DNA from 3 places in the Microbacterium kribbense genome. Region 1 is predicted to be linked to each of the others. Evidence: predicted binding sites of a transcription regulator. Region 1 holds the regulator's gene; each other region holds the start of a gene.
What was found. The regulator LexA, encoded in region 1, represses DNA repair genes until DNA is damaged. The targets are predictions, from matches to a motif close to TCGAACANNTGTTCGA.
Positions count from the first base shown of each region.

Region 1 (7,489 bases):
CCCGCAGCGACCTCGGCTACGAGGTCGACCTCGGCCCGTTCCGGGTCGACGACGGTGACGTGCTCGTCCGTGCACGCGGGCTGGATGTCGCGCGCCCCGGCCAGAACGTGGACGTGGGCAACCCGCATGTCGTGGTAGCCGTCTCGTCCGTCGCCGAACTGAGCGGGCTCGACCTGCACGTCGCGCCGATCCTCGACCCGCCGCCGTCGGCCGGCGCCAACGTCGAATTCGTAGTGCCCGCCGACCCGCTGGTGACCGACGGCGTCGGCGCGATCCGCATGCGCGTGTTCGAGCGCGGCGTGGGTGCGACGCTCAGCTGCGGCACGGGGGTTGCGGCATCCGCCCTCGCGGTGCGGGCGTGGGCCGGCCGCCAGGCCCCCGACCGCTGGATCGTCGATGTGCCGGGCGGGCGACTGGGCGTGCGCGTGCAGGACGGCCACGTCTTCCTGTCGGGGCCGGCCGCGCTCGTCTATTCAGGCACGATCACCCTCGCCTGACCGCGCGGCGACCCGGCTGGAGCAGGCCGGTCAGGGCAGCGTGATCGCTGCCGTGGCCGGCGTGCCGTGCCGGCGCACCTTCAGCACCCGGTAGCCGCGCCCGGTGGCCGCGCGATGCACCGAGTAGGTGTGGTCCAGCGTCGCCGACAGCCAGCGCTGCAGCGAGTCGGAGCCGAGGTTGCGCTGCACCACGAACCATCCGTCGCTGCTGGGATCCAGGCGCGGGATCCACCGCAGCAGCATGTCGTGCAGCTCGCTCTTGCCCACTCGGATCGGAGGATTGGAGCGGATGCTGCGGAACACGATGTCGCCGGGCACCTCGTCCGGGGTGACCGCCTGGATGTTGTCCAGGTCCAGCGCGGCGGCGTTGCGCCGCACCAGATCCAGCGCGCGCTGGTTCACGTCGACCGCCCACACCGTCGCGTGCGGCGACTGCATCGCGACCGTCAGCGCGATCGGACCCCACCCGCAGCCCAGGTCGAGGATGTTCCCGCCCGGTGGGGGCGGCGGCGTGTCGGCCAGAAGCACGTGGGTGCCGGCATCCATCCGATCCGGACTGAACACCCCACCGGCTGTGACGACCTCGACCTCACGGCCGGCCAGGACAACCCGGATGGTGCGCAGATTCTCTGCGCTGGCAGGGGACGCGGTGAAGTAATGATCGCTGTCCATGATTTTTGAGCGTAGCGGAGCCGGGCCCGCTGCGCGGGATAGAGTTTTATGAATGGATGCGACCACGCCCGAACCCGCAGGTCCTGCCGCTGTGGACCCGGTGGACAGGGTGCTCGCGAACGCGCAGTCCCACTCCGGAGTGCGGCTTTTCGGTGCAGCCCAGGCGCTGCAGGACGACGCCACCGCCACCGGCGCCGACACGGACGGCGAGCAGTGGGACCGCCAGGAGCGCGCCGCGCTGCGCCGGGTGGGCGGACTGTCCACCGAGCTGCAGGACGTCACCGAGGTCGAGTACCGGCAGCTGCGGTTGGAGAACGTCGTGCTCGTGGGCGTGCACCCGCAGGGCGCCACCGAAGACGCCGAGAACTCGCTGCGCGAGCTCGCCGCGCTCGCCGAGACGGCAGGAGCGGTCGTGCTCGACGGGCTGCTGCAGCGCCGCCCGCACCCCGACCCGGCGACCTACGTCGGCCGCGGCAAGGCGCAGGAGCTGCGCGACACGGTCGCCGCCCTCGGTGCCGACACCGTGATCGCCGACACCGAGCTCGCCCCGAGCCAGCGTCGTGCGCTGGAGGATGTCGTGAAGGTCAAGGTCATCGACCGGACCACCGTCATCCTCGACATCTTCAGCCAGCACGCCAAGAGCCGCGAGGGCAAGGCGCAGGTCGAGCTCGCCCAGCTCGAATACCTGCTGCCGCGGCTGCGCGGCTGGGGTGACTCGATGAGCCGGCAGGCCGGCGGCCAAGTCGGCGCCGGCGGGGCCGGCATGGGCTCGCGCGGCCCCGGTGAGACCAAGATCGAACTCGACCGCCGCCGCATCCGCACCCGGATGGCGCAGCTGCGCCGCCACATCAAGGAGTTCGGCCCGGCCCGCGAGTCCAAGCGCGCCGAGCGCAAGCGCCACTCGATCCCGTCGGTCGCGATCGCCGGCTACACCAACGCCGGCAAGTCGAGCCTGCTCAACCGCCTCACCAGCGCCGGCGTGCTGGTCGAGAACGCCCTGTTCGCGACGCTGGATGCCACGGTGCGGCGCAGCGAGGCCGCCGACGGGCGGGTCTACACGCTCACCGACACGGTCGGCTTCGTGCGCAACCTGCCGCACCAGCTGGTCGAGGCGTTCCGCTCCACGCTCGAAGAGGTCGCCGACGCCGACGTCATCGTGCACGTCGTCGACGCCGCTCATCCCGATCCGGCGGCGCAGCTGGCCACCGTGCGCGACGTGATCGGCGACGTCGGCGGGCGCGACATCCGCGAACTCGTCGTCTTCAACAAGGCCGACCTGGTCGACGACAACACCCGACTGGTGCTGCGGGGGCTGGAGCCGGCCGCGCTGTTCGTCTCCTCGCGCACGGGCGAGGGCATCGACGCGCTGCGCACCGCGATCGAGCGGGCGCTGCCGCTGCCGGCGGTGGAGATCACCGCGCTGGTGCCGTATGACCGCGGCGACCTCGTCTCGGCCGTGCACGAGAGCGGGATGCTGCTGACCGAGCGGCACGAGCCGGGCGGCACGCTGCTGCACGCCCACGTCGGACGCCATCTGGCCGCCCAGCTGGCGCCGTACGCGATCAGTCCAGATCAAGCGGCGCAACCCCGGCGGGACTGAACCCGAACACGGCGCCCAGGAAGGCCAGCTCCTTCTCCAGCGCGTCGGCGACGGTCTCGGCGCGCCGGAACCCGTGCGACTCACCCGGGTACAGCACGTATGCGTGCGGGATGTGCTGCGCAGCCAGGGCGTCGCGGATCGCCTCGGCCTGCGACGGCGGCACCACCGGGTCGTCGGCGCCCTGCAGCAGCAGCACCGGCACCCCGAACCGCTCGGGGTGCGACAGCGGCGACCGCTGCGCGTAGAGCTCCTCGGCCTCTGGCAGCGGTCCGATCAGCCCGTCCAGATAGCGGGCCTCGAAGTCGTGCGTCTCGGCCTGCAGCATGCGCGCGTCGCCGACCCCGTACCGCGAGATCCCGGCCGCGAACACGTCCGTGCCGGTCAGGGCGCCGAGCACCGTCCAGCCGCCGGCCGAGCCGCCCTCGATCGCCAGGCGTGCGGGGTCGGCCCGGCCCTCGGCGGCGAGGCCGGCCGCCGCGGCGGCGACGTCGTCGACGTCGACCACGCCCCACTGACCACGCAGCCGCTCGCGGTAGGCGCGCCCGTATCCGGTCGACCCGCCGTAGTTCACGTCGAGCACGCCGATGCCGCGGCTCGTGAAGAAGGCGGTCTTCGCCGCGGCCGCGGGGGCGGTGTGCGAGGTGGGCCCGCCGTGCACGAACACGACATAGGGAGGCAGCTCGCCGGCCGGGGCGGTGGTCTCGGGGCTCGTGGGCGGATAGTCGAACGCGTGCACCGGTCCGTGCGGCCCGGCGAAGGTCACCGCGCGCGGCCGCGGGGTCCACTCCGGGCCCCAGCCCGCCGCGTCGGCAGTCACCCGCTCGGCGTGGCCGGGCCGGTCCACGTCCACCAGCCACACCGCGGGCGGGCCGTCCAGGCCCGCCGCGGTCAGCAGCACGCGGGTGCCGCGGGCGTCTTCGATCGACACGTTCGCGGTCGCGTCCAGCGGCAGCGCGCGGTCCGAGCCGGTCGCCGGATCGAGCACGACGACCTGGTCGGCGCCGTTGGTGCGCACCGCGACGATGCGACCGTCGGCCAGCGGCTGGAACCAGCGGGTGCCCAGCACCCAGATCGGTCCGCCGGTGTCGGCGTCGGCCGGCGCCACGACGTGGGCGGCCGAGCCGAGCGCGACCCGCCACAGGTTCCACCGGCCGGTGGGGTCATCTGCATAGAGCAGCTCGTCGGCACCCACCCAGACCGGCTGCACGGCGGCGGTCTGGCCGCCCGCGATCGTGATGGCGTCGGCGACCGCCCCCGCGCCGAGCCGGCCCACCCGCAGCCGGGTGCGGTCCCACGGCATGTCGGGGTGATCCCAGGCGATCCAGGCCAGGCGCGTGCCGTCGGCCGACAGCGCCGGATGCGCGACGAAGTCGCTGCCAGCGGCCAGTGAGAGCACGGTGGACTCATCGCCCAGCACGATCTCGACGATGTCACGGGTCGGCACGGCGGCGCCGGTGTGCGTCTCGCGCACGGCGAGCAGCCGCCCCTGCTGCCAGCTCAGGCCGCCGTAGCGCTGTCCGGCGTCCGGGGGTGTCAGCCGGCGCGGGGCAGAGCCCACGGGCAGCTCCCACACGCACTGGTCGGTGCGCTCCACGAAGAACAGCCGGCCGTCGGGCGCGGCCGCCCACGCGCCGCCGCCGTACTCGTGCACGCGCGAGCCGACGTTCCAGGGTGCCGGCAGCAGCACGCCGCGGCGGCGCGAGAGCACCGTCATCCGCCCGCCCTCGGCGGGCACGGACTCACCCCACCAGATGTCGTCGCCGACGAACCGCGCGCCGTCGCGGCGCGGAGCGGCCGACGCGGCCACCGCAGCGGTGATCGGGGAGGGCCAGGTGCCGTAGCGAAGGGTCTGAGGCATGCCTCCACGCTAGCCGGTGGCCTGTGCCCCGTGGCCGCGGCGGATCAGACCGCGCGCAGCACTGCGACGAGCTTGCCCAGCACGACGGCGTCGTCGCCGAGGATCGGCTCGAACGCCGAGTTGCGCGGCAGCAGCCAGGTGTGCCCGTCGCGCTGGCGGAACGTCTTCACGGTCGCCTCGCCGTCGAGCATCGCGGCGACGATGTCGCCGTTCTCGGCGGTGGCCTGCGACCGGATGACGACCCAGTCGCCGTCGCAGATCGCGGCGTCGATCATCGACTCGCCCTGCACCTTCAGCATGAACAGCTCGCCCTTGCCCACCAGTTGACGGGGCAGGGGGAAGATCTCCTCGACCTGCTGCTCGGCCGTGATCGGCACGCCGGCGGCGATGTGCCCGACCAGCGGCACCAGCGCCGCGTCGCCGAGAGTGGGCGCCGAGTCGGCGGGGTTCTCGCCGGAGATGCCCGGCAGGTCGATCAGCACCTCCATGGCGCGCGTCTTGCCGGCATCGCGGCGCAGGTAGCCGCTCAGCTCGAGCTGGTTCAGCTGATGCGTGACGCTGGACAGGGACTTCAGCTGCACCGCATCGCCGATCTCGCGCATGCTCGGCGGATAGCCGTACCGCGCGATGGAGCGCTGGATGACCTCGAGGATCGCCATCTGCCGATCGCTCAGGCTCTTGCGCCGGCGGGTCCGACGCACCGCCGGCTCGGCCGCCGTGGACTCGTGCGTTGCCTCGCTCATGTCAGCTCCCTGTGTTCTGGCCCGGCCTGGTCGCCGGTGCAGCTTCTTCGAATGTCGGAGGTTGGTGATGGGGTGTCCCTATCGAAACGGTATCCGGTTGAAGACCGGATCGACGGCATCCGCCTCGCGTGTCGCCTTCGATCCGATTCGCACACGGAGACCTGTTGACAGTCTATACAATCGAAGCTAGATTCGGAATGAAGATTCGGATCGGGTGCTCCCGCCCGAGCGTCCGATCCGAATCTGTCCACACCCAGGAGGAGCCATGACCACCATCGCGATGGCATCGACAGCACGCACGACGACGCACCTGCGCCTGACGGTCCGCGGTCGACGGGTGCTGGCCGGTCTGGTGGCGCTGCCCCTTGCCGCCGCCATCTTCGTCGCCGTGCTCGGCGGCGGGTCGGCGCTGGCCTCGCGCGATGCGGGGGCGCCCTCCGGCAGCTTCTCGACCGTGACCGTCGTCGCTGGCGATTCGCTGTGGTCGATCGCGCAGCGCGTGGCACCGGGCGCCGACCCGCGCGACGTGGTGGACGCGATCGTGAGCCTGAACGCCCTCGAAGGTGCCGTGCTCGTCCCCGGCGAGAAGCTGGCGCTGCCCGTCGAGTACGCCCCGGCCGGCTGAGCCGCCGCAGCGCTCTACGATGGGAGGGGTGAGACCCCGGTTAGAAGACCTGCCCATCCGCGATGATCTGCGCGGCATGACTCCGTACGGCGCGCCGCAGGCGCCGCTGCCGGTCGCACTGAACGTCAACGAGAACACGCATCCGGTTCCCAAAGACGTCGCGGACGACATCCTGGACGCCGTGGCCATTGCGCTGCGCGACGTCAATCGCTATCCCGACCGCGAGTTCACACTGCTGCGCGAGGGCTTCGCCGACTACCTGGGGCACGGCCTGAGCGCCGACCAGATCTGGGCCGGCAACGGGTCGAATGAAGTGCTCCAGCACCTGCTGCAGGCCTTCGCCGGCCCGGGGCGGACGGTGTTCGGATTCGCACCGACCTACTCGATGTATCCGCTGCTGACCCGCAGCACCGGCGGCACCTGGGTCGCGGGGGAGCGGGGCGTGGACTTCACCCTGACCGCCGAGTCCGCGGCCGCCCAAGTGGCCGCGGCCCGGCCGGATGTCGTGATGCTGTGCGCACCGAACAACCCCACCGGCACCCCGCTGCCGATCGACGTCATCGAGGCCGTGTACGCGGCATCCGAGGGAATCGTGATCGTCGACGAGGCCTACTTCGAGTTCGCGCCGGCGGGTGAGCGCTCGGCGCTCACCCTGCTGCCCGGCCGCGAGCGGATGGTGGTCTCGCGCACGATGAGCAAGGCGTTCGCATTCGCCGGCGCCCGGGTCGGCTACCTCGCCGCCGACCCGGCCCTGATCGATGCACTGCGGCTGGTACGGCTGCCCTATCACCTCAGCGCACTCACGCAGGCCGCCGCATCCGCGGCACTGCGGCACGCGCCGACCATGCTGGCCGCCGTGGCCGACATCGTCGGCCAGCGTGATCGCATCTCGGCCACGCTGGCGGCGCTGGGCTACCGACCCTACGAGTCGTGGAGCAACTTCGTGCTGTTCTCCGGCGTCGAAGACCCCGCGGCGACGTGGCAGGCCCTGTACGAGCGCGGCGTGCTGATCCGCGACATCGGGCTGCCGCGCAGCCTGCGGGTCACCGCCGGCACGGAGGAGGAGACCAGCGCGTTCCTGGATGCCCTGGCCTCGCTAGACTCGGCATCATGACCACCGCCGGATCCCGCGTCGCGTCGCGCACCCGCACCACCAGCGAGTCGGCGGTCGAGCTCGAACTCGACCTGGACGGCACGGGCGTGGGACGGATCGACACCAGCGTCCCGTTCTTCGATCACCTGCTGACCGCATTCGCCAAGCACTCCCTGACCGACCTGACGGTGCGCGCCTCCGGTGACACCGACATCGACGTGCACCACACCGTCGAAGACATCTCCATCGTGCTCGGTCAGGCCATAGGCGCGGCGCTGGGCGACAAGAGCGGCATCTCCCGCTACGGCGACGCGCTGGTGCCGCTGGACGAGGCGCTCGCGCAGGCCGTCGTCGACATCAGCGGCCGCCCCTACCTGGTGCACGACGGCGAGCCGGCCGGG
Region 1 is NZ_BAABAF010000003.1:27,283-34,771, reverse strand. Features, by position in the region: gene dapF (diaminopimelate epimerase) at 1-497, shown strand, start outside; gene ABD705_RS04705 (class I SAM-dependent methyltransferase) at 528-1,169, opposite strand; gene hflX (GTPase HflX) at 1,222-2,769, shown strand; gene ABD705_RS04695 (alpha/beta hydrolase family protein) at 2,732-4,627, opposite strand; gene lexA (transcriptional repressor LexA) at 4,672-5,370, opposite strand; gene ABD705_RS04685 (LysM peptidoglycan-binding domain-containing protein) at 5,636-5,995, shown strand; gene ABD705_RS04680 (histidinol-phosphate transaminase) at 6,015-7,109, shown strand; gene hisB (imidazoleglycerol-phosphate dehydratase HisB) at 7,106-7,489, shown strand, end outside.

Region 2 (7,489 bases), on a different contig from region 1:
ACCACGTCGTCCTCGCTGGGATCGGCCGGCGGCGGCGTCAGGCCGCGGTGCGAGGCGACCAGTGCCGCGGCAGCGCGCACGCGGGCCGAGGCATCCGCCCCCGCCGCATCGGCGGCGCGGTGCAGATCGTCGTCGGAGATGTCAGCGGCCAACCGCGCGAATTCGCGCACCGTGAACGCGGCGCGCATGCGCGAGGGGGCGAGCTCGACGATCTCGCGGCGGTGGTCGCGCGCCATCGCGAAGATCAGGTCGGGTGTGGTCATGTCGGCTTCGGCGAGCATTCGCGAGCGGTGTGCGGCGGCGGCGTCCGGATCCACCCCGAGCGCCTTCGCGATGGCCTGCGCTTCGACCGGCATCGCAGCTTGGTGCATGCCGTGCGTGCCGGCGCTGCGCACGTGGACGCCGAGGTCGGCCAGGCGAGTGGCCAGCAGCAGCTGCGCCAGGGGCGACCGGCAGATGTTGCCGGTGCAGACCGTGAGTATTTCAAACACCTTGGCCTCCTTCTTGCATCGAAGCCTATGCTGAAAGAACGATGAAGCTCATCTCTTACAACCTGCGCAAACATCGTGCGGCAACCGAACTCTCGGCGCTGGTCGACCGGCACGGGGCCGATCTGCTGTGTCTGCAGGAGTGCGACACCGACGACATCCCGAGCCAGATCGCCGGGTTGCGGCTGGCTGACGCCACGCATCGCAACCGGCTGGGCCTTGCCGTCTACTTCCGCCGCGACATGTACCGTCCGCTGGAGGTGCGCTCGCTGGCGCTGAAGAAGTCGCTGCACGATCGGGTGCTCAAGCCCGCTGAAGAGCGGATGCTGGGGGTGCGCCTGCACGACATCGATCAGGGGCGCGACCTGATCATCGCGTCGTTCCATGCGGCGCCGCTGACGGCGTTGAACCGGTTGCGCCGGGCGCAGATCCGCACGGCGCTGGGGGAGCTGCAAGAGATCGGGCACGGCCTGCCGAGTCTGATGGTGGGGGACTACAACTATCCGGTGTTCAAAGAGAACCTCGGGCAGAAGGTGCGCGAGCAGGGCTATCAGCTGACCCTGAGCGACCGGCGCACGTACACGCGGTATCGCTATTTTCGCGGGCACTACGACTTCGCGACGTCGGCCGGGTTCGACATCGAGCGCATCCGCACCCTGCCGCAGGGGCGCAGTGATCATCTGCCGATTCTGGTGACGGCGAGAATGAGTGCTCCGGCGGCGCGCGAACACGTCGAGATCAAGGTAGCCTGAGAGGCGCACCGACTTTCGGAGGGACGACCGCATGTTCATTCTCTGCTTCCTGCTGTTCATTGCAGGGTTCGCATGCTTTGGATATGCGCCGTTCGTGCCCGGTTGGGAATCGGTCGTCTTCGTGCTGGGTCTGCTGCTCGTCTCGTCGGCCATCGGCATTCCGATGCATCACAACCGGCACGAGCACAAGACCGACCAGCTGCCCTGAGCCTGGTTGATCTGAGCGCCGATGAGGCGCCGAACTCCTTGCCCTTGCTGAACAGTCGTTCGTGTCCTTGCTGAACAGTCGTTCGGTTTGGACATGACCTTTCCGCGGGCCAGCTGATTCGGGGCGTGCTCTGGTGTGGTCTTGGGCGGAGCGGTCAGCTGCCGTAGGGTGTTACCCAGGCGCGTGATCTATCGGGTTGCTCGTCGCGCGGCTCGCTACCGTCGCGTTGGCGCCCTGTTACGGGTGCGGAAGCATTATCCGCGGTGGCCCGGTGTCCGCGGTGACCCGGTGTCCGCGGTGACCCGGTATCGTGGCGACCCCGGTGTCCGCGGTGACCCGGGTGTCATGCGGCCGGTACTCCCTGTGGCTCGGGGTGGAATCTTGGTGCTGGTGGTGGGGTGGTTCGGAACAGGTATTGTCGGGCGAGTCTGGTGGTGAGCACGATCGGTTCGGCCCCGCCGGGCGGGTGGAGGACGAAGTCGTCTTTCCTATGCCGGGTGATCCGCCAGCCGCCGTGGTGCAGTTGCATGTGGTGGAATCGGCATAGCAGGATGCCCCGGTCGATGTCGGTTCTGCCTCCGGTGGCCCAGCCGTCGATGTGGTGCGCTTCGCAGTAGTGGGCGGGCCGGTCGCAGGCGGGCCACCGGCATCCACCGTCTCGGATCGCGAGGGTGAGCTTCTGTTTCGGGGCGAACAGCCGCGCTTCACGGCCCAGGTCGAGCGGATTGCCGGCTGCGTCGGTCAAGCATTCACTGACGCCGGTGTCGCACGCCCGCTGGGTCGCGGCCCAGGCCGGCAGTGTCGTGGTGTCGTCTTGCACCGTGGCGACAGCGGGCTCGCCCCGGTCGGCGGCCGCGGCGGCCTGCTGGGTGATGATGACACGGATCCCGGCCTGCCGGGTGCCGAACACCGTCTCGGCGTCGGCGAGCGCGCCGGCGCGGAGCAGATCGAGGAACAAGTCGTAGGCGAGCTGCTCGGTGGTGCGCGGGTCGTCGATCAGCTGCTGTGCACGGCTCTTTTCGGCGTCGTCGACGAACCGGACCCCGCGGCGGGGTGCGAGGGCGGCGTCGAGGATGGCCTGGACCCATTGCGCGCCGTCGTCGTCGTGGGTGATGTGGGTGTGCCGGATTCCGTCCTTGTCCTTCCAGGTGCGGAACGCGCGCTGTTGGTAGCGCTGCTCGAATCGGCGCTGCGCACCTTCGGGGTCCAGCAGGTCGCGGATCGCGCGCGCTTGCGCGGCGAGGTCTTCGACGGTGCGGCATTGCGCCTCGTCCACGAGCTGGGCGGCCGCGATCTGCCACGCCAGTCGCGCCTGCGCCCGGGCCGCGGACACCAGGGCGTCGATCACGTCCGGTGCCGCCGCGTCTAGATCGTCGCCGGGCGCCGCATCCCCGTCCGCACCGGATGCGGCATCCCCGTCCTGGCCGGGCGCCGCATCCGCATCGTCGCTGTCCGCAGCATCCCCGTCCGTCTCCGATGCCGCGCCGGCGAGGATCGCGGCCGCGTCGATGGTCGGCGGTTCGCCGAGCCCTCGGAGGATCGCATCGTGCTGGGCCGCGGACAACCGTCCCGCCAGCAGCGCCTCGCCCAGTGGCGCGTGCCAGGGACGCGGCGGGCAGGTGTCTCCGGGCACAGTCCCAGTGCCGTCGGCATCACCACCACCACCGGAATCACCATCACTCCCGGCAGCGTCGTCGGTCTCGCCGCCGCCGGCGAGTCCGGCGAACAGGGCCTCACCGGCGCGCACCTGCTTGATCGCGTCAGACCGGGTCGATCCGGTCAGATCTTGCAGCAGCGACGTCGCCGAGTTCTTGCCGTGCTGCTGTGCCAGGCCGGATTGTCCGGCGTGGCGTGTCGACCTGGACGCGGCGACGCCGGTGGCGACCACCTGCACCGTTTCGGCGGCGCGGATCAGCGCGGCGGTCTGCGTCAGCAGCGAGACGACCTGGTCATCGCTGAGCCCCGCGACCAGAGTGGGCAGGCCACCGGCTTCGACATCGGCACCGACCACGCCGCGCAGCATCGCCGCGTGCGCCTCGATATCGGTGAAGATTGCCATACTCCGATCATCTAACCCACCTCCGACATTCGAACCTGATTTCGGTCCCAAATCAGCGGGGTGGAGATCACAGAACGGTAACGGTTTCGCCCGATGCGGCGGGCGGATGCTGCCGGCAGGTTGTCGCCGTGCAGAACTCAGTCGATCCGCCCGGTCATGGGCCGAATCCAGGCATCACCGGGCACCCCGAGCGCGAATCGAAGGAGTTCTGCACCGCACCCCGCCCGCCCGAGAAGAACACCGCCCCGTCCCGGCCAGAGAAGAGCCCCGCACCCGCCCTGCGCCGGCCGCCTTGTCCGCGCCGGCTCACCGCCGACCCGACAAGAACCCCGTCCACCGCCGACCCGACAGAACCCCGTCCCACCGCCGAACCGACAAGGACCCGGCCCACCGCCGACCCGACAAGAACCCCGCTACCGAACAATCACCCCAGGATTCAAGATCCCGCGCGGGTCGAGCGCGGCCTTGATGGTCTGGGTGAGGGCCATCGCGTCTTGGCCCAGCTGGCGTTCGAGCCACGGCTGCTTGAGCCGCCCGATGCCGTGCTCGCCTGAGATCGTGCCGCCCAGCGAGATGGTCAGCGCCATGATGTCGTCGAAGGCCTGCTGCGCGCGCGCGAACGAGTCGGGGTCGGCCCGGTCGAAGACGAGCATCGGATGCGTGTTGCCGTCACCGGCGTGCGCGATCAGCGCGATCACGACGCCGCGGTCCGAAGAGATGCGCTGGATGCCCCGCACGAGGTCGCCCAGTCGCGGCAGCGCGACGCCGGCGTCTTCGAGCAGCATGCTGCCCTTCATCTCGACGGCGGGAACGGCCATTCGCCGGGCCGCGACGAACGCCTCGCCGTCGTCGGGGTCGTCGGTCAGCACGCACTCGGTCGCGCCCGCGTCGAGGCAGATGCGCTCGATCCGGTTCAGCTCGGCAGCGGCCTGGTCGCCCGGCGCATCGGACTGCACGATCAGCATGGCTGCGGCATCCCGGTCCAGGCCCATGTGCGTCAGGTCTTCGACCGCGCCGATCGTGGTGCGGTCCATGAACTCGAGCATCGCGGGTCGCAGCGATGCGCTGATCTGCAGCACCGCCTGCACTGCGGCATCCACCTCCGCGAAAGTCGCCACCAGGCTCGCGGGGCGCTCCGGGGCCGGGATCAGCCGCAGCGTGACCTCGGTGATCACTCCCAGGGTGCCCTCGCTGCCCACGAACAGCTTCGTCAGCGACAGGCCGGCGGCGTCCTTCACGCGATCGCCGCCGAGGGTCAGCGCCCTTCCGTCGGCGAGCACGACGGTCATCCCCAGCACGTAGTCGGTGGTCACCCCGTACTTCACGCAGCACAGGCCCCCGGCGTTGGTGGCCACGTTGCCGCCGATCGAGCAGAACTCGTAGGAGGCGGGGTCGGGCGGGTACCACAGGCCCTGCGCGGCCGCCGCAGCCTTGACCTCCGCGTTGAGCGCCCCGGGCTGTGCATGCACGACCCGTGCGGCGGCGTCGACGCGGACCTCGCGCATCCGGTCGACCGAGAGGATGAGGCATCCGTCGACGGCGGTGCTGCCGCCGGACAGCCCCGACCCGGCGCCGCGTACGACGACCGGGATCGTGTGGGTGGAGGCGACGCGCAGGACCGCCTGCACGTCGGCGGTGCTGGCCGGGCGCACCAGCGCCAGCGGCATCCCCGGCAGCGGACGCTCGGAATGGTCGCGCGAGAAGGCGGCCATCACCTCGGGGTCAACGGTGACCGCACCCGCCGGCAGCAGCGCGGTCAGGTCGGCGACGACTGCCGGTTCGGTCATCCCTTCACCCCGCTCGCGACGACTGCCGGTTCGGTCATCCCTTCACCCCGCTCGAGGCGATCCCCTGCACGAACACGCGCTGCGAGAGCAGGAAGACGATGATCGTCGGGATCGACGCGATCAGCGCACCGGCGAGCACGACGTTCTGGTACTGGAAGCTCATCGTATAGGACATCAGCCGGTTCAGTGTGAGCACGATCGGATACATCGCCTCGGACCGCAGGATCGTCAGCGGCCACAGGAAGTTGTTCCAGGCGAAGACGAACATGAACACGGCGAGGGTGACCACGGCGGGCTTGATCAGCGGCACCACGAACTGCCACACGACGCGCAGCTCGCCGGCGCCGTCGAGCCGCGCCGCGTCGATGAGCTCGTCGGGCACGTCCATCATGAACTGGCGCATCAGGAAGATGCCGAACGGGTTCGCCAGCCAGGGCAGCAGCACACCGAGATAGGAGTCGGCCAGCCCCATCGACGAGACCAGGTAGTACAGCGGCACCAGCGTCACGATCGGCGGCAGGAACATCATGGCCACGACGCCCCAGAACACGAGGTCCTTGCCGCGGAAGTGGTACTTCGCGAACACATAGCCGGCCATTGTGCTGGTGATCACGACCGCGATGGTGGCGCCCCCGGCGATGATCACGCTGTTGAGCATCGACTGCGCGAACGGCACCGCCGTCAGCGCCGTGGTGACCGGGTCGAGCGTCGCGGAGGTCGGAAACCAGGTCGGCGGGATGGTGACGAACTCCTTCGGCGTCTTGAACGCCGAGATCACCAGCCAATACAGCGGGAACAGGGGCACGATCGCGACGAGCGCCAGCAGCGCATACAGCAGCCCCCGCTGCGCGCGCGTCCGGGTGCGCGCAGGCCCGTGCGCGGGACGCCGCCGGCTCATCGCCTTCTCACTTTCAGGATCGTGCCCAGCACTGCCCCGACCACGACGATCATGAGGAACAGCGAGACGGCCAGGGCGCTGGCGCTGCCCGCCTGGCCGTACTGGAATGCCGCGCGCTGGATCTCGAACGAGACCACGTTCGTCGACCCGGCGGGCCCGCCCTGGGTGAGCAGATAGATCGGGTCGAACACCTGGATCGAGTTGATGAAGGTCATCAGAATGACGAACACGAGCGACCGGCTCAGCATCGGGATCGTGATCGACCAGGTCTGCCGGATCACTCCGGCGCCGTCGACGCGCGATGCCTCATACAGGTCGCCGGGGATCTGGGTGAGTCCCGCGACCAGCAGGATCACGTAGTAGCCCAGCATCTGCCACACGTTGAAGATGACCAGCGAGATCATCGCCCAGGAGGGGTCGCTGAGCCAGCCGGGCGGTGTGACGCCCACGGCCGACAGGATCGCACTCAGCGGCCCGTATCCGGGCGCGTAGATGTTGCTCCAGATGATGACGATCGCGATGGTGGGGATCACATAGGTGCTGAAGAGGATGACCCGCACGACACTCTGCCCGCGCATGCGGGGGAAGAACAGCAGCATCGCGACCAGGAACGCCAGCGGCACGGTGATCAGGATGCTGAGCCCGACGTAGACGCCGGTGTTGACCAGCGCCTGGGTGCGCGCGCTGTCGGCGAACAGTCGGGTGTAATTGTCGAGGCCGACGAAGTCCATCTTCGTGATCGGGGTGAACATCGACCAGCGGTGGAAGCTGATGATCACGGTCATCACGATCGGCACCAGCGTGAACAGCCCGATGATCAGCAGTGTCGGGCTCAGGAAGACGGCGGCGACCACGCGGCGCTGCCGGCGCTCGCTGCGCACGCCCGATCGGAGGGCGCCGGGTGCCGGGCGCCCTCCGATCGTGATCTGCGTGGTGGTGCTCACGTGCTGCGTTCGCGTCAGCGCGCCGCGGTCAGAGCGTTGTCGACGTCCGACTGGGCGTTCTTCATCGCGGTCGCGGCGTCGGCCTGCTTGTTCAGCAATGCCTCGACCTGACGCTGCAGCGCGTCGGCTGAGGCGCTGCCGCCGAGCACCGTCGGGAACGGAACGGCGCTGTCGAGCGCGGCGACGTACGAGCTGAGGAACGGCGTCTTCAGCTTGTCGGCGTGCGCGGCGACATCCGAGGTGCGGCTGGGCAGGATGCCCATCGACATCAGGATGTCTCCCATGGCGGACGATCCGGCCTCGCCCGAGTCGGGCCCGTTCAGCCAGCTGAGGAACTTCCATGCGGCAGCCTG
Region 2 is NZ_BAABAF010000005.1:33,118-40,606, forward strand. Features, by position in the region: gene ABD705_RS07410 (arsenate reductase/protein-tyrosine-phosphatase family protein) at 1-491, opposite strand, end outside; gene ABD705_RS07415 (endonuclease/exonuclease/phosphatase family protein) at 533-1,240, shown strand; gene ABD705_RS07420 (hypothetical protein) at 1,272-1,448, shown strand; gene ABD705_RS07425 (HNH endonuclease signature motif containing protein) at 1,792-3,507, opposite strand; gene ABD705_RS07430 (FAD-binding oxidoreductase) at 3,921-5,294, opposite strand; gene ABD705_RS07435 (carbohydrate ABC transporter permease) at 5,329-6,192, opposite strand; gene ABD705_RS07440 (carbohydrate ABC transporter permease) at 6,189-7,136, opposite strand; gene ABD705_RS07445 (ABC transporter substrate-binding protein) at 7,151-7,489, opposite strand, start outside.
Region 2: ABD705_RS07425 (HNH endonuclease signature motif containing protein) is a predicted target of LexA. The motif match lies at 3,537-3,552, and genes of this name have one in related genera.

Region 3 (7,489 bases), on a different contig from region 1:
GTTCGCGGCCGTCGCCCGCTCGCTCGGCCGCGAGTCGCTGGCCGGCACGCTCACCCTGACGGCGGGCTGCGGCGGCATGGGCGGCGCGCAGCCGCTGGCGGTCACGATGAACGACGGCACCGTGCTGATCGTCGACGTCGACGAGTCGCGGCTGGCCCGCCGGGTGCAGAAGCGCTACCTGGACGAGTACACGACCGACCTCGACGACGCGCTGACGCGCGTGCTGGCCGCCAGGGCCGAGCGCCGGGCGCTGTCGGTGGGCGTGGTCGGCAACGCCGCCGAGGTGTACCCCGAGCTGCTGGCGCGGGGCGTGGCGATCGACATCGTCACCGACCAGACCAGTGCGCACGACCCCCTGGCCTACCTGCCGATCGGCATCAGCGTGGCGGACTGGAAGGCCGAGGCATCCCGCGACCCGGAAGCCTTCACGGCCCGCGCCCGCGCGTCGATGGCCGCCCACGTGGACGCGATGGTCGGATTCCTGGATGCCGGGGCCGCCGTCTTCGACTACGGCAACTCGCTGCGCGCCGAGGCCCAGCTGGGCGGCTGCGAGCGGGCGTTCGCGTTCCCCGGCTTCGTGCCGGCCTACATCCGGCCGCTGTTCTGCGAGGGCAAGGGCCCGTTCCGCTGGGCGGCGCTGTCGGGCGAGGCGGAGGACATCTACAAGACCGACGCCGCCATCAAGGAGCTCTTCCCCGACGACGCGCCGCTGCACCGCTGGCTCGACAAGGCGCGCGAGCGCGTCGAGTTCGAGGGCCTGCCGGCGCGGATCTGCTGGCTCGGCTACCAGGAGCGGCACCTGGCCGGCCTGAAATTCAACGAGATGGTCGCCTCCGGCGAGCTGAAGGCGCCGATCGTGATCGGCCGCGACCACCTGGACGCCGGCTCGGTGGCCTCACCGTATCGCGAGACCGAGGCGATGGCCGACGGGTCGGATGCGATCGCCGACTGGCCGCTGCTGAACGCGCTGCTGAACACGTCGTCGGGCGCGTCGTGGGTCTCGATCCACCACGGCGGCGGCGTCGGCATCGGGCGCTCGATCCACGCCGGGCAGGTGTCCGTCGCCGACGGGACCGCGCTGGCGGCCGCCAAGCTCGCCCGGGTGCTGGTCAACGATCCCGGCTCGGGGGTGATGCGGCACGTGGATGCCGGATACGATCGCGCCAAGGAGGTCGCGCGGCGGCGGGGCCTGCAGGTGCCGATGCTGTGAGGGGACTGAGATGACGGTTGCCGGCCGCCTCGCCGAGATCGCCGACCTCGGACGTGATGCCGAGCGCGGCGGCTACTCCCGCCACCTCTTCGACGCGTCCGATGCGCCGCTGCGTGCGTGGTTCGGCACCAGCGCCGCGGCACTCGGTCTTCAGGTCGACGAGGACCTCGATGCGAACCTCTGGGCATGGTGGATGCCGCAGCCCGGGGCCGTGCGTCAGAACGCGATCGCGACCGGCAGCCATCTGGACTCGGTCCCCGGCGGCGGCGCCTTCGACGGCCCGTTGGGGGTGGCCGGCGCTTTCGAGGCCGTCGCGCAGCTGCAGGGCGGCGGCTTCGCCCCGGCGCGGCCCATCGTCGTGTGCGCGTTCGCCGAAGAAGAGGGATCCCGGTTCGGCCTGCCGTGCCTGGGCACCCGGCTGCTCACCGGCGCCGCCGACGCGGCATCCGCGCTGGCGCGTGTCGACGCCGCCGGCGTCACCCTCGCGCAGGCGTGGCGCGAGTCCGGGCGAGACCCGGCGCAGGTCGGCCCCGATCCCGAGCGACTGGGGCGGTTCGCGGCCTTCGTCGAGCTGCACGTCGAGCAGGGCCGCGACCTCGAAGACCGGGGTGTGCCGGTCTCGACGGCGTCGGCGATCATCCCGCACGGCCGCTGGCGCCTTGAGATCACCGGGGAGGGCAACCACGCCGGCACCACGACGATGGACCGGCGCGCCGACCCCGTGGTCGCCTTCGGCGGCGCCGTGCAGGCGGTGCGCGAAGTCGCGGTGTCGCGGATGCCGGCCTCGCGTGGCACGATCGGCAAGGCGCAGATCATCCCGGGCGGCACCAACGTGATCGCCTCGCGCGTGGTCGCGTGGATGGACCTGCGCGCCTCCACCGACGACGACGTGCGCGAGCAGCATGCCCGCACGATCGAGCGGATCCGTGCCGCGGTGCAGGCGGAAGGCTGCACGCTCGAGGTGCACGAGGAGTCGTTCTCCGCCCGCGTCGACTTCGACGACGCGCTCACCGCGCGCATCACCGCCGCGCTCGAGCCCGAGTTCGGGCCGGTTCCCGCCATCCCCACCGGAGCCGGCCATGACGCCGGCATCCTGTCGGCAGTGCTGCCCACGGCGATGATCTTCGTGCGCAATCCCACCGGCGTCTCGCACGCACCGGGCGAAGATGCACGCGACGAGGACTGCGAAGCCGGTGCCCGCGCGCTGGCGGCGACGCTGCGAATGCTGGCGGGCCCGGCATGACCGCGCTCACGTCGGCGCATGCCGCTGCGGCCCTGATCGACGGCGCGTTCGCGGCCGACGTGCGGATCACCGCGCACGACGGGGTGATCACGGGGCTCGCCGCCGGCGGTGACGCGCAGCCGGGCGACACGCGGCTCGGGGTGGTCGCGCCCGGGTTCGTCAATGCGCATTCGCATGCGTTCCACCGGCTGCTGCGCGGGCGCACCCACGGCGGGGGCGGCGACTTCTGGGTGTGGCGCGAAGAGATGTACCGCGCGGCGGCTTCCCTCACCCCCGACTCGTATCGGGCGCTGGCCGAGCAGGTGTTCCTCGAGATGCGCGACGCCGGCTGCACGGCGGTGGGGGAGTTCCACTACGTGCACCACCGGGCAAACGGCACGCCGTACACCGGCCACGCGATGGAGCTGGCGCTGGCGGATGCCGCCGTGGCCGCAGGCATCCGTCTCGTGCTGCTGGACGCGTGCTACCTGCGCGGCGGTGTCGGCCTCGACCTGTCCGAGCGCCAGCGGCGCTTCGGCGACGCCGATGCGCACGCGTGGCTCGTGCGCTGGCAGTCGCTGCGCGATGCGGTGGCCGCCGATGTGCGCCGGCGGGCGCTGGTGACGGTCGGGGCGGCGGTGCACTCGGTGCGGGCGGTGACGCCCGACGACCTCGCGGTGGTCGCCCGGGAGCTGCCGGCCGACGTGCCGCTGCACGTGCACCTGTCGGAGCAGGTCGCCGAGAACGATGCGTGCCTGCAGGCGTACGGCCTGACCCCCACGGGTCTGCTGGCCGAACAGGGGCTGCTGCGGCCGACGCTGACGGCGGTGCACGCGACGCACCTGACAAGCGCCGACATCGCCCTGCTCGGCGAGGCAGGCGCCTCGATCGTGATGTGCCCGACGACCGAAGCCGACCTCGGCGACGGCATCGGGCCCGCACCCGAACTGCGCGGGGCCGGCGCCACGCTGTCGATCGGATCGGATCAGCACGCCGTCATCGACCCGTTCGAAGAAGTCGCCCGGCTCGAGCTCGACCAGCGCCTGCGTGCGCGCCGGCGCGGCATCTTCACGCCCGCGCAGCTGTGGCACGCGGGCAGCGTCGGCGGCGCGCGGGCGCTGGGGCTGCCGGGCGGGGCGGTGGATGTCGCCGGGCTGCGCGTGGGCGATCCGTTCGACGTCGTCGAGATCGATGCCGACACCGTGCGCACCCGGGGGAGCGGGCTGCTGCAGCTGCCGCTGGTCGCCCGGGCGGGCGACGTCACCGCGACCATCGTCGGCGGCATCCTGACCCGAAGGGGGCCGGCATGAGCATCCTCATCACGAACATCGGCGAGCTCACGACGAACGTGGCTGCCGGCTCCGACGCGTGCGGCACCCTCGTCGACGCCGCCGTGCTCATCGAGGGCTCGCACATCGCCTGGGTCGGGCCCGCCGACCAGGCGGCCGAGCGAGCGCGGCGAGACGACGCGTCCGGGACCCGCACGGTCGTCGACGCCCGCGGTCGTGCGGTCATCCCGGGCTTCGTCGACAGCCACAGCCACCTCGTCTTCGGCGGCGAGCGTTCGGCCGAGTTCGCCGCCCGAATGGCCGGCCAGCCGTATTCCGCCGGTGGCATACGCACGACGGTGACGGCGACCCGCTCGGCGACTGACGATGAGCTGCGCCGGCGCCTGGCCGGACTCGTGACCGAGCTGCACGCGCAGGGCACCACGACGATCGAGATCAAGACCGGGTACGGACTGACCGTGCACGATGAGGCGCGTCTGGCGCGGCTGGCCGCCGAGGTCACCCCCGAGGTCACCTACCTCGGCGCGCACGTGGTCCCCGTCGAGTACGTCCACGATCGCGCCGGGTACGTCGATCTGGTGTGCGGCCCGATGCTGGCCGCATGCGCGCCGCACGCGAAGTGGGTGGACGTGTTCTGCGAGACCGGCGCGTTCACCGCCGACGAGTCGCGGCGCATCCTCGAGGCCGGCATCGCCCACGGCCTGGTGCCGCGCGTGCACGGCAACCAGCTCGGCGCGGGTCCCGGTGTGCGGCTGGCCGTCGCCCTGGGCGCGGCATCCGTCGACCACTGCACTTTTCTCACGGATGAGGATGTCGCGGCCCTCGCGGCCTCGGACACCGTGGCGACGCTGCTGCCCGGCGTGGAATTCTCGACCCGCCACCCGTACCCCGACGCGCGCCGGCTCATCGACGCGGGCGCGACCGTCGCGATCGCGTGCGACTGCAACCCGGGGTCGAACTTCTCCAGCTCGATGCCGCTGATGGTCGCCCTCGCCGTGCGCGAGATGAGGATGACGGTGCCCGAGGCGATCTGGGCCGCGACCGCGGGCGGTGCCCGGGCCCTGCGCCGCGACGACATCGGCGTGCTGGCCATGGGAAAGCGGGCCGACCTCGTGGTGCTCGGTGCGCCCAGCCGCACCTACCTCGCCTACCGCGCAGGCGTGCCGCAGATCGACTCCGTGTACAAGGACGGCGTGCAGGTCGGCTGATCCGCATATGTGACGCTCACGACGCGAATGTTCTCGACGTGGGATGTCGGGGGCCGGTGGGACGATATGGATGTTCGATAGTGGATGCCCCGACGCTATGAGTCCGTTGACGGGATAGAAGCCATGAAATCGCGGAATGAGCCACTTGGAGATCGCAGATAGGTACGATAGTATGAGGGTGCTCAGGTTCGAAACAGTGATCGATCGGAGAGCATCGTGGACGCAGCATCGGACGGGGTGTCCCCGGTCGTTTCGCAGCTGGATGGGCTGATCGACAGTCTGGGCGGTGCGCGTGCCCTGGCCGCGAACGCGTTCGCGACGGAGATGTACTTCTTCGCGAATGTCGCCGACATGGTCCAGCAGCGGGAGAGAGAACGCGCCGCCCGGCAGGACACGGGCGCGAAGGTGTCCGCGTCCCAGCTGGCGATGCGGGAGATCTACGCGGAGATCGGCGCCGCGCTACGGCTGTCGGAGTTCCAGGTGACCGCCCGCGTCAATCAGGCCCACACTCTGGCGCACAAGTTCTATGACACGTTGCGGGATGCAAGCAGTGGGCTCCTTTCGCCGCAGCATGCGCAGACCATCGCGGAGGTCGGTGGTGATCTGGATGATGACACTCTCCGTGGTGAGTATGAGCGTCTCGCGTTGGACATGGCGAGTGAGCTGACGCCGTCCCAGTTGCGGGACGCGCTGGAGTCAGTGGTGAACCAGCTGGACCCGGAGGGCACGCAGGAGCGCATCCGGCAGGCCGTCGCCCGACGCAGCGTCCGCAAACGCGCGGCGGGGCCCGGGGTGGGACAGTTGATCGTGACCGGTCCCGCGGCCGAGATCGAGGGTGCGTACCACCGGCTGCGCGACATCGCCGCACAAGTGCAGGCCGACAACGAAGCCGACGTGGCTGAGCACGCCGCCGCCGAAGCCGCACGTGAAGCCGTCGAGGGTGCGGGTGGGCCGAGCGGGTCGGGTTTCGTGGCCGATGATCGTACTCGAGGCCAGATCATGGCTGATGTGGCGTTGGATCTGTTGTTGACGTCCGCCCCGGACGGGCATGGCACCACCGAGCAACGCAGAACCGGGCTGGGCGCGATCCGGGCGACGGTGAACATCACCGTCCCCGCCGCGACCCTCACCACCGCGGGGGTCGGCGGTGCGCAGCTGGTGGGTGTCGGTGCCATCGATGACAAGACGGCGCGGCGCCTGGCCGGCACATCGGACACCTGGTACCGGTTCTTCATCGACCCGGCCACGGGGGTGCCGGTCAGTGTCGACAAACGGCATCCCTGCACGGCGCAGAAACGACTTCTGCGGGCTCGGGACGAGCATTGTCGATTCCCGGGCTGCCGACGGCCCGCCGAGAAATGCGACATCGACCATACGATCGCGCACCAGAATGGTGGTCCTACCGCGTTGTGGAATCTCGGCGACTTCTGCAAGCGCCATCACACCGTCAAGCACCACACCGACTGGACCGTGCAGCAACTGCCCGGCGGGGTGTTGCGTTTCATCGCACCTACGCGCCGCGTCCACACCACCCGACCACCCGGCGCCGTCAGATTCGTCCCCGACGATGTGCGACGCGCCACGCGACCACCCGGGTACGCCGATCCCCCTGTGCCCGAAGGCGATCCCGCACCCTTCTGAACGACACTCGAAGACGGTGGCGGCGGCACGGTCCACGAGCGCCGCGCCGAGGTGCGCGCCCGCACGGGCTCAGGCCCGAGCGGGCAGCAGCACGACCTCGCGGGTGCGGTCGGGCCACAGCACGGTGATCGCGTGGCCTCCGTCGGGGGCGGGCGCGAGCTCCACCTCGGGGATCGACAGCCCGGTGCGCAGGATGCGTATCGGCTTCTTGCCGCTGTCGGCGCTCTTCTCCTCGATCTGCGGCACCGCCGGGTCTTCGGCTCCCAGCCGCACCGCGATGATCATCGGGAAGCCCGTCGGCGGGTCGAGCACCGTCGCCGACGGCAGCGGCGACGGGCCGCCGGCGACGGCGAGCTCGCCGTCCCACGGCACGAGCATCCGCACCTCGGTGTGCACCGGCGTGCCATCGGCGTCGACGCGCACGTCGACGCCCTGGTGCACGTCGGTGATCGCCGGCTGTGCCCCGTCTGTCGCAGGCACGGCGTGCCCGGTCAGCCGCACTCCGTGCACGGCGTCATTCGCCGAGCCGCCGGCAGTGCTGTCGATGCGCAGCATCCGCAGCTGCCAGTCGCCGCGCGTCGCCGTGGCGGCCGTGATCACCACCGGCCCGAGCCGGCCGTCGAGCTCGGCCCATGGCAGCCACTCGGTCACCGCGCCGTCCGCGCCGAGCACGCCGGCGGCGTTGGCCGGCAGCCCCGCCGAATCCACGATCGCCGCGCTCATCCGCGCGGAACCTCGACATGACGCACGAGCGCAAGAGAGACCATGCCTCCATCATGCCGTCTCGCCCGGGTCGGATCTCACCCCAGTACCAGCTGCGCCACGGTGTAGATCGCCACGCCCGCCAGCGCCCCGATCACCGTGCCGTTCAGGCGGATGTACTGCAGGTCGCGGCCCACCATCAGCTCGATCTTCTCGG
Region 3 is NZ_BAABAF010000007.1:80,415-87,903, reverse strand. Features, by position in the region: gene hutU (urocanate hydratase) at 1-1,210, shown strand, start outside; gene ABD705_RS09855 (allantoate amidohydrolase) at 1,221-2,453, shown strand; gene ABD705_RS09850 (formimidoylglutamate deiminase) at 2,450-3,742, shown strand; gene hutI (imidazolonepropionase) at 3,739-4,929, shown strand; gene ABD705_RS09840 (HNH endonuclease signature motif containing protein) at 5,146-6,570, shown strand; gene ABD705_RS09835 (hypothetical protein) at 6,640-7,293, opposite strand; gene ABD705_RS09830 (DUF445 domain-containing protein) at 7,371-7,489, opposite strand, start outside.
Region 3: ABD705_RS09840 (HNH endonuclease signature motif containing protein) is a predicted target of LexA. The motif match lies at 5,118-5,133, and genes of this name have one in related genera.